One region of the Planococcus versutus genome, then DNA from elsewhere that is predicted to be linked to it. Evidence: a T-box and tRNA genes for the amino acid it is inferred to sense, from the RefSeq annotation. Region 1 holds a T-box; the other holds one or more tRNA genes.
What was found. A T-box is a leader RNA that pairs with one kind of tRNA and senses whether it is charged. The one in region 1 lies ahead of leuS (leucine--tRNA ligase), so its partner is inferred to be a tRNA-Leu.
Positions count from the first base shown of each region.

Region 2: it has a tRNA-Leu gene. The T-box ahead of leuS (leucine--tRNA ligase) is inferred to sense a tRNA for this amino acid. The anticodon was not compared.

Region 1 is NZ_CP016540.2:1,208,829-1,213,664, forward strand. It holds gene mnmL (tRNA modification radical SAM protein MnmL/YtqA) at 1-596, opposite strand, end outside; gene I858_RS06185 (CoA transferase subunit A) at 770-1,462, shown strand; partial or broken gene I858_RS06190 (3-oxoacid CoA-transferase subunit B) at 1,481-2,133, shown strand; T-box leader at 2,178-2,383, shown strand; gene leuS (leucine--tRNA ligase) at 2,425-4,836, shown strand.
Region 2 is NZ_CP016540.2:78,701-83,536, forward strand. It holds rRNA gene I858_RS00360 (23S ribosomal RNA) at 1-1,652, shown strand, start outside; rRNA gene rrf (5S ribosomal RNA) at 1,792-1,907, shown strand; tRNA gene I858_RS00370 (tRNA-Val) at 1,918-1,993, shown strand; tRNA gene I858_RS00375 (tRNA-Thr) at 2,001-2,076, shown strand; tRNA gene I858_RS00380 (tRNA-Lys) at 2,088-2,163, shown strand; tRNA gene I858_RS00385 (tRNA-Leu) at 2,185-2,269, shown strand; tRNA gene I858_RS00390 (tRNA-Gly) at 2,275-2,349, shown strand; tRNA gene I858_RS00395 (tRNA-Leu) at 2,374-2,462, shown strand; tRNA gene I858_RS00400 (tRNA-Arg) at 2,494-2,570, shown strand; tRNA gene I858_RS00405 (tRNA-Pro) at 2,598-2,674, shown strand; tRNA gene I858_RS00410 (tRNA-Ala) at 2,681-2,756, shown strand; rRNA gene I858_RS00415 (16S ribosomal RNA) at 2,993-4,542, shown strand; rRNA gene I858_RS00420 (23S ribosomal RNA) at 4,752-4,836, shown strand, end outside.

The DNA.
Region 1 (4,836 bases):
GGCAAGCCGTTAATAATGTGTGTGCAAACACGAATGCCTCGCTTACGTAGTTTCGTGACACCTTCGATGTAGGCCTCAAAATCATGAGCTCTGTTAACTAAAAGAGCTGTTCGCTCGTGAACCGTTTGAAGTCCAAGCTCAACCCATAAATAGGTTCGTTCGTTTAATTCAGCTAAGTAATCAACAACGTCGTTGGGCAAACAGTCGGGACGCGTCGCAATGCTTAAGCCAATGACATTTTCTTGTTCGAGTGCAGCTTCAAACTTTTCTTTTATGACAGGCAGTGGTGCATGGGTATTTGTATAGGCTTGGAAATAAGCCATGTATTTGGCATCTTTCCATTTGCGGTGCATTTTTTCTTTTATATTGTCGAACTGCTTGGGAATCGAATCAACGCGATTACCCGCAAAGTCACCAGACCCAGCGACGCTACAAAATGTACAGCCTCCATGTGCAACGGTACCGTCCCGGTTAGGACAGTCAAAGCCTGCATCTAACGCGATTTTCATCACTTTAAAGCCAAAATGATCGCGTAAATGGCGATTCCATGTATAGTATCGTTTTCCATCAGATGAAAAAGGAAATTCTGTATTCACTCGTAACAACTCCTCTAATAACATTGTAGCATGTCACAGAAACCGTCAACAATGCTTGGGGTACTTGTGTTAATTTTTATGAATATTGCGTTTAGCGTAATAGTTTGTTTAAATTGGTATGGAAGCGTTTTAATAATCAGTTTTAGTTGATGAGTCAGAGGAGGCATAATGGGATGAAACCGATATACAATTCTGCAAAAGAAGCAGTGGAGCAAATTCAAGACGGTGCCACAATTATGGTAGGTGGTTTTGGGTTAGTAGGAATACCAGAACAGCTAATTTTAGCACTTGTTGATAAAGGAGTGACTGACTTGACCATTATTTCCAATAACTGTGGAGTGGACGAGTGGGGTCTTGGTTTACTGTTGAAAAACAATCAAATTAAAAAAATGATTGGTTCTTATGTTGGGGAAAACAAAGAGTTTGAACGCCAAGTGTTATCGGGTGAAATTGAAGTGGAATTGACACCACAAGGAACGCTTGCTGAAAAAATACGCGCAGGCGGAGCTGGAATTCCGGCATTCTTTACACCAGCTGGTGTTGGCACAACGGTCGCAGAAGGCAAAGAAATTCGCGAATTTGATGGGAAAGAACATGTACTAGAACATGCTTTGAGAGCTGATTTTGCATTAGTGAGAGCACATAAAGCTGATAAAATGGGCAACCTTGTTTATAATAAAACCGCCCAAAACTTCAATCCGCTTGCTGCAGCAGCTGGGAAAATTACCATTGCAGAAGTAGAAGAAATTGTAGAAACTGGTGATATTGATCCGAATCATGTTCAAACACCAAGCATTTATGTGCAAGGATTACTTCAAGCAGACCAAGAAAAACGCATTGAACGTTTAACAACACGTACTATTTAGGAAAGGATGGAGAAAATCATGGACAAACAAGCAGTGAGAGAACGCATTGCAAAACGCGCTGAAAAAGAAATTAATGATGGCGATTATGTGAATCTTGGAATCGGTATGCCAACTCTGGTTGCTAATTTTATTTCTGATAACAAAACTGTTGTACTTCAATCAGAAAACGGTCTTCTAGGAATTGGACCTTATCCAACAGAAGAAAATGTAGACCCTGATCTCATCAATGCGGGCAAAGAAACCGTAACGACGATTCCTGGATCGGCTTTTTTCACTAGTGCAGAATCGTTCGCGATGATTCGCGGGGGCATATTGACGTCGCTATTCTTGGTGGGATGGAAGTAGCTGAAAACGGCGACTTAGCCAACTGGATGATTCCCGGTAAAATGATCAAAGGCATGGGCGGTGCGATGGATTTAGTCCACGGTGCGAAAAAAGTTATTGTCATTATGGATCATGTATCAAAAGACGGATCTGCTAAAATCAAAAAACAATGCGATTTGCCGTTAACTGGCAAAGGTGTGGTTAATAAAATCATTACAGAACGTGCAGTGATTGAAGTAACAAAAAAGGGTTTAGTGTTGGTGGAGGTATTTGAAGGCTTTACTGTTCAAGATATAATCGATTCTACAGAAGCGCCTTTGAATACGGAAAACGTCAAAGTTTCTTAAGCTATTGCGAAAAAACAGTGCTTCGTCTAAACTAGAGACAATAACCAATGACAGTGAAGAGGACTAGTAGTTTGTGTATTTTTGACAGAGAGCCGGCGGTTGGTGCAAGCTGGTAAAATGCGCAAATGAACTCGCCTTGGAGTCCGTGTATGTGAAACTAAGTAAGATACACCGTTTTCCGCGTTAAGGAATCAAGTTGAGCGAGTCATCGCTAATTTGGGTGGTACCGCGGGAAAATCCCGTCCCTTATTTCAAGGGACGGGATTTTTTTATTTTGAGGAGGAATCGAAAATGACATTCAAACACAAACTAGTTGAGAAAAAATGGCAAAAATATTGGCAAGACAATAAGACGTTTAAACTGGTGGATGACCTATCAAAACCAAAATTCTACGCACTAGATATGTTCCCGTACCCATCAGGTGCTGGACTTCACGTAGGACACCCAGAAGGCTATACGGCGACGGATATTTTAAGCCGAGTCAAACGCATGCAAGGGTACAACGTTCTTCACCCAATGGGCTGGGACGCATTTGGTTTGCCAGCAGAGCAATATGCTCTGGATACTGGAAATGACCCAGCTGAATTTACAGCTAAAAACATTGAAACTTTTAAGCGTCAAATTCAAGAACTTGGATTTTCTTATGACTGGGACCGTGAAATCAGCACAACAGATCCGTCTTATTACAAATGGACACAATGGATTTTTATTCAGTTGTATAACAAAGGACTGGCGTATGTTGACGAAGTAGCAGTTAACTGGTGCCCAGCACTCGGAACAGTTTTGGCAAACGAAGAAGTCATTGATGGCAAATCAGAACGTGGAGGTCATCCGGTTGAGCGTCGTCCAATGCGTCAATGGGTATTGCGTATTACGAATTACGCAGATCGTCTTCTTGAAGATTTAGAAGACTTGGATTGGCCGGAAAGCTTGAAAGACATGCAACGCAACTGGATTGGGAAATCAGAAGGTGCAGAGCTGGAATTCCAAGTTGCGGATACCGAACATTCTTTCCGCGCATTTACAACACGTCCAGATACAATTTTTGGTGCGACATACGCGGTACTAGCTCCTGAACATAAATTGGTAGCAGCGATTACAACAACAGATCAACAAGCAGCTGTTGAAAAATACATTGATGATGTTAAAACAAAAAGTGATTTGGAACGCACCGATTTGGCGAAAGACAAATCAGGTGTCTTCACAGGCGCTTATGCAATCAATCCAGCGAGTGGCGAAAAAATGCCGATTTGGATTGCCGATTATGTATTAGCAACTTACGGAACAGGTGCGATCATGGCAGTTCCGGCTCACGACGAGCGTGATTATGAATTTGCGAAACAATTCGATTTGCCGATTGTGGAAGTTGTATCAGGTGGCAATATCAAAGAAGAAGCCTATGCCGGCGACGGTGAATTGATCAATTCTGATTACCTTAATGGATTGAACAAAAAAGAAGGCATTGAAAAAGCCATTGATTGGCTAGTGGATAAAAAAGTTGGCGACAAGAAAATCACGTATCGTTTACGTGATTGGTTGTTTAGTCGTCAGCGTTACTGGGGAGAGCCGATTCCAATTATCCACTGGGAAGATGGCACGATGACACCCGTAGAAGAAAAAGACTTGCCATTGATGCTGCCAGTAACGACGGATATTAAACCGAGTGGAACAGGTGAGTCACCACTTGCCAATATTACCGATTGGGTCAATATTGTTCATCCAGAAACGGGTATGAAAGGTCGCCGCGAAACCAATACGATGCCACAATGGGCAGGAAGCTGCTGGTATTACTTGCGTTTTATCGATCCGACAAACGATGAAATGCTAGCAGACCCTGAACTATTGAAGCGCTGGTTGCCGGTAGATGTTTATATCGGTGGCGCCGAGCATGCTGTGCTTCACTTGCTGTATGCACGTTTCTGGCATAAAGTGCTTTATGATATCGGTGTAGTTTCAACAAAAGAACCTTTCCAAAAGCTATTTAACCAAGGTATGATTTTGGGTGAAGGAAACGAAAAAATGTCGAAATCAAAAGGCAATGTCGTGAACCCTGATCAAATTATCGAAAGCCACGGTGCAGATACATTGCGCATGTACGAAATGTTCATGGGCCCACTTGAAGCGTCCATTGCATGGTCAACAAATGGCTTAGATGGCTCTCGTCGTTTCCTTGATCGCATTTGGCGCTTGTTTATGGATGAAGAGCAATTGAGTGCGAAAATAACGGATGCAAATGATGGCAAGATGGAAAAAGTCTATCACCAAACCGTTAAGAAAGTGACAAATGACTTTGAAGGATTGCGCTTTAACACAGCCATTTCTCAAATGATGGTCTTTATTAACGAAGGCTATAAAGCTGATGGGATTCCGAAAGCATACGTAGAAGGTTTTGTTAAACTATTGTCACCAATCGCACCTCATCTAGCAGAAGAGCTATGGGAAAAATTAGGACATACAGAAACTGTAACTTACGAAAACTGGCCGGAGTACGACGAGTCGAAAATGATCGATGACGTTATCGAAGTAGTCGTACAAGTAAACGGCAAAGTGAAAGCAAAACTAGCCATTGCAAAAGACTGCACAAAAGAGGAAGCAGAAATAGCAGCTCTTGCAGACGACAATGTTCAAAAAGCAACAGAAGGCAAACAAGTTCGCAAAGTCATTGTGATTCCAGGGAAACTGGTTAACATTGTTGTAGGTTAA
Region 2 (4,836 bases), 1.1 Mb from region 1:
TGGAGCGCTTAGAAGTGAGAATGCCGGTATGAGTAACGAAAGACGGGTGAGAATCCCGTCCACCGAATGCCTAAGGTTTCCTGAGGAAGGCTCGTCCGCTCAGGGTTAGTCGGGACCTAAGTCGAGGCCGATAGGCGTAGACGATGGACAACAGGTTGATATTCCTGTACCACCTCCCCGCCGTTTGAGCAATGGGGGGACGCAGAAGGATAAGGAGAGCGTGCCGTTGGTTGTGCACGTCCAAGCAGTGAGGCGTGGAATGAGGCAAATCCCATTCCTGACACGTTGAGCTGTGATGGCAAGAGGTTTACCTCAGAGTCCCTGATTTCACACTGCCAAGAAAAGCCTCTAGCGAGGCGGGAGGTGCCCGTACCGCAAACCGACACAGGTAGGCGAGAAGAGAATTCTAAGGTGAGCGAGTGAACTCTCGTTAAGGAACTCGGCAAAATGACCCCGTAACTTCGGGAGAAGGGGTGCTCTGGTAGGGTGAATAGCCCGAGAGAGCCGCAGTGAATAGGCCCAGGCGACTGTTTAGCAAAAACACAGGTCTCTGCAAAACCGTAAGGTGACGTATAGGGGCTGACGCCTGCCCGGTGCTGGAAGGTTAAGAGGAGTGCTTAGCGCAAGCGAAGGTGCGAATTGAAGCCCCAGTAAACGGCGGCCGTAACTATAACGGTCCTAAGGTAGCGAAATTCCTTGTCGGGTAAGTTCCGACCCGCACGAAAGGCGTAACGATCTGGGCACTGTCTCAACGAGAGACTCGGTGAAATTATAGTACCTGTGAAGATGCAGGTTACCCGCGACAGGACGGAAAGACCCCGTGGAGCTTTACTGTAGCCTGATATTGAATTTTGGTGCAACTTGTACAGAATAGGTAGGAGCCTTAGATTCCGGAGCGCCAGCTTCGGCGGAGGCGTCAGTGGGATACTACCCTGGTTGTATTGAAATTCTAACCCACAAGCCTGATCGGCTTGGGAGACAGTGTCAGGCGGGCAGTTTGACTGGGGCGGTCGCCTCCTAAAGAGTAACGGAGGCGCCCAAAGGTTCCCTCAGAATGGTTGGAAATCATTCGCAGAGTGTAAAGGCAGAAGGGAGCTTGACTGCGAGACGTACATGTCGAGCAGGGTCGAAAGACGGGCTTAGTGATCCGGTGGTTCCGCATGGAAGGGCCATCGCTCAACGGATAAAAGCTACCCCGGGGATAACAGGCTTATCTCCCCCAAGAGTCCACATCGACGGGGAGGTTTGGCACCTCGATGTCGGCTCATCGCATCCTGGGGCTGTAGTCGGTCCCAAGGGTTGGGCTGTTCGCCCATTAAAGCGGTACGCGAGCTGGGTTCAGAACGTCGTGAGACAGTTCGGTCCCTATCCGTCGCGGGCGCAGGAAATTTGAGAGGAGCTGTCCTTAGTACGAGAGGACCGGGATGGACACACCGCTGGTGTACCAGTTGTTCTGCCAAGGGCATCGCTGGGTAGCTATGTGTGGCCGGGATAAGTGCTGAAAGCATCTAAGCACGAAGCCCCCTCAAGATGAGATTTCCCATTGCGCAAGCAAGTAAGATCCCTCAAAGACGATGAGGTAGATAGGTTCGAGGTGGAAGCGTGGCGACACGTGCAGCTGACGAATACTAATCGATCGAGGACTTAACCAACAAACTGTACGCGAATCATGCACGATTTGTTTCACCTGTCGTTTATCCAGTTTTGAAAGAATAAGTACAAGTTTTTGAAAAAAAGCTTGAAAATACCAGGAGTACTGGTATACTAAATCTTGTCTTTCGAAAAAAATAGTCCAGTGATGATGGCAAAGAGGCCACACCCGTTCCCATCTCGAACACGGCAGTTAAGCTCTTTTGCGCCGATGGTAGTTGGGGGTTTCCCCCTGTGAGAGTAGGACGTCGCTGGGCAATACATATTGGAGGATTAGCTCAGCTGGGAGAGCATCTGCCTTACAAGCAGAGGGTCGGCGGTTCGATCCCGTCATCCTCCACCATTTTTTTGCCGGAGTAGCTCAGTTGGTAGAGCAACTGACTTGTAATCAGTAGGTCGAGGGTTCGACTCCTTTCTCCGGCACCACTCATGTAAATGAGCCATTAGCTCAGCTGGTAGAGCATCTGACTTTTAATCAGAGGGTCGAAGGTTCGAATCCTTCATGGCTCACCATTTTAATTTAATAATTGCCACGCGGGTGTGGCGGAACTGGCAGACGCACTAGACTTAGGATCTAGCGCCTTCGGGCGTGGGGGTTCGACTCCCTTCACCCGCACCATTTTTGCGGAAGTAGTTCAGTGGTAGAACGCCACCTTGCCAAGGTGGAGGTCGCGAGTTCGAACCTCGTCTTCCGCTCCAATTTTTAATCTTTATCGACCCTAAGCCGGGGTGGCGGAACTGGCAGACGCACAGGACTTAAAATCCTGCGGTAGGTGACTACCGTACCGGTTCGATTCCGGTCCTCGGCACCATCTTTTCACAAAACAGTGAATAGCATCATATGCGCCCGTAGCTCAATTGGATAGAGTACTTGACTACGAATCAAGCGGTTAGAGGTTCGAGTCCTCTCGGGCGCACCATAATTTTTACATCCAGCATCTCAAGTTCGGGAAGTAGCTCAGCTTGGTAGAGCACTTGGTTTGGGACCAAGGGGTCGCAGGTTCGAATCCTGTCTTCCCGACCAAACAATGGGGCCTTAGCTCAGCTGGGAGAGCGCCTGCCTTGCACGCAGGAGGTCAGCGGTTCGATCCCGCTAGGCTCCACCATTTTGATAGTTGAACCTTGAAAACTGAACAGCAAAACGTCAACGAAAGACGTCACGAGAACCTCGGTGTGAGCACGGCTTTTGCAAAGGTTGCCTTTTGCAAAGGTTGCCTTTGGCAAACAGAGCAAAGTTGTTTTTCATCTCGGTGTGCGTGACGAAAATTTACTGATCAGCATTTTGTAGATCAAGCCATCTTCGGATGGTGCCAGCAACAACTAGAGCAGTCAAATGTTCTCTATAATGGAGAGTTTGATCCTGGCTCAGGACGAACGCTGGCGGCGTGCCTAATACATGCAAGTCGAGCGGAACCATTGGAGCTTGCTCCTTTGGTTTAGCGGCGGACGGGTGAGTAACACGTGGGCAACCTGCCCTGCAGATCGGGATAACTCCGGGAAACCGGTGCTAATACCGAATAGTTTGCGGCCTCTCCTGAGGCTGCACGGAAAGACGGTCTCGGCTGTCACTGCAGGATGGGCCCGCGGCGCATTAGCTAGTTGGTGGGGTAATGGCCTACCAAGGCAACGATGCGTAGCCGACCTGAGAGGGTGATCGGCCACACTGGGACTGAGACACGGCCCAGACTCCTACGGGAGGCAGCAGTAGGGAATCTTCCGCAATGGACGAAAGTCTGACGGAGCAACGCCGCGTGAGTGACGAAGGTTTTCGGATCGTAAAACTCTGTTGTGAGGGAAGAACAAGTGCCAAGTAACTACTGGCACCTTGACGGTACCTCACCAGAAAGCCACGGCTAACTACGTGCCAGCAGCCGCGGTAATACGTAGGTGGCAAGCGTTGTCCGGAATTATTGGGCGTAAAGCGCGCGCAGGCGGTTCTTTAAGTCTGATGTGAAAGCCCACGGCTCAACCGTGGAGGGTCATTGGAAACTGGAGAACTTGAGTACAGAAGAGGAAAGTGGAATTCCATGTGTAGCGGTGAAATGCGTAGAGATGTGGAGGAACACCAGTGGCGAAGGCGACTTTCTGGTCTGTAACTGACGCTGAGGCGCGAAAGCGTGGGGAGCAAACAGGATTAGATACCCTGGTAGTCCACGCCGTAAACGATGAGTGCTAAGTGTTAGGGGGTTTCCGCCCCTTAGTGCTGCAGCTAACGCATTAAGCACTCCGCCTGGGGAGTACGGCCGCAAGGCTGAAACTCAAAGGAATTGACGGGGGCCCGCACAAGCGGTGGAGCATGTGGTTTAATTCGAAGCAACGCGAAGAACCTTACCAGGTCTTGACATCCCACTGCCCGGTGTAGAGATACACTTTTCCCTTCGGGGACAGTGGTGACAGGTGGTGCATGGTTGTCGTCAGCTCGTGTCGTGAGATGTTGGGTTAAGTCCCGCAACGAGCGCAACCCTTGATCTTAGTTGCCAGCATTTAGTTGGGCACTCTAAGGTGACTGCCGGTGACAAACCGGAGGAAGGTGGGGATGACGTCAAATCATCATGCCCCTTATGACCTGGGCTACACACGTGCTACAATGGACGGTACAAAGGGTTGCCAACCCGCGAGGGGGAGCTAATCCCAGAAAACCGTTCTCAGTTCGGATTGTAGGCTGCAACTCGCCTGCATGAAGCCGGAATCGCTAGTAATCGTGGATCAGCATGCCACGGTGAATACGTTCCCGGGCCTTGTACACACCGCCCGTCACACCACGAGAGTTTGTAACACCCGAAGTCGGTGAGGTAACCCTTGTGGAGCCAGCCGCCGAAGGTGGGACGGATGATTGGGGTGAAGTCGTAACAAGGTAGCCGTATCGGAAGGTGCGGCTGGATCACCTCCTTTCTAAGGATAAATTCGGAACCGGGCGCCTTAGGTGCTCCGGGGTTGACGTTTTGCGTTCAGTTTTGAAGGTTCATCTTCAGGCGGCAACGCCTTTTTTTGTGACTTTCAGACTTGTTCTTTGAAAACTGGATAAAACGACATTGAAACAAATGAAACATGGATTCAAAGTACGCGTGGCACATGTTGCCACAACTTTTTAATTAACCAGTGGTTAAGTTAGAAAGGGCGCACGGTGGATGCCTTGGCACTAGGAGCCGAAGAAGGACGGCACTAACACCGATATGCTTCGGGGAG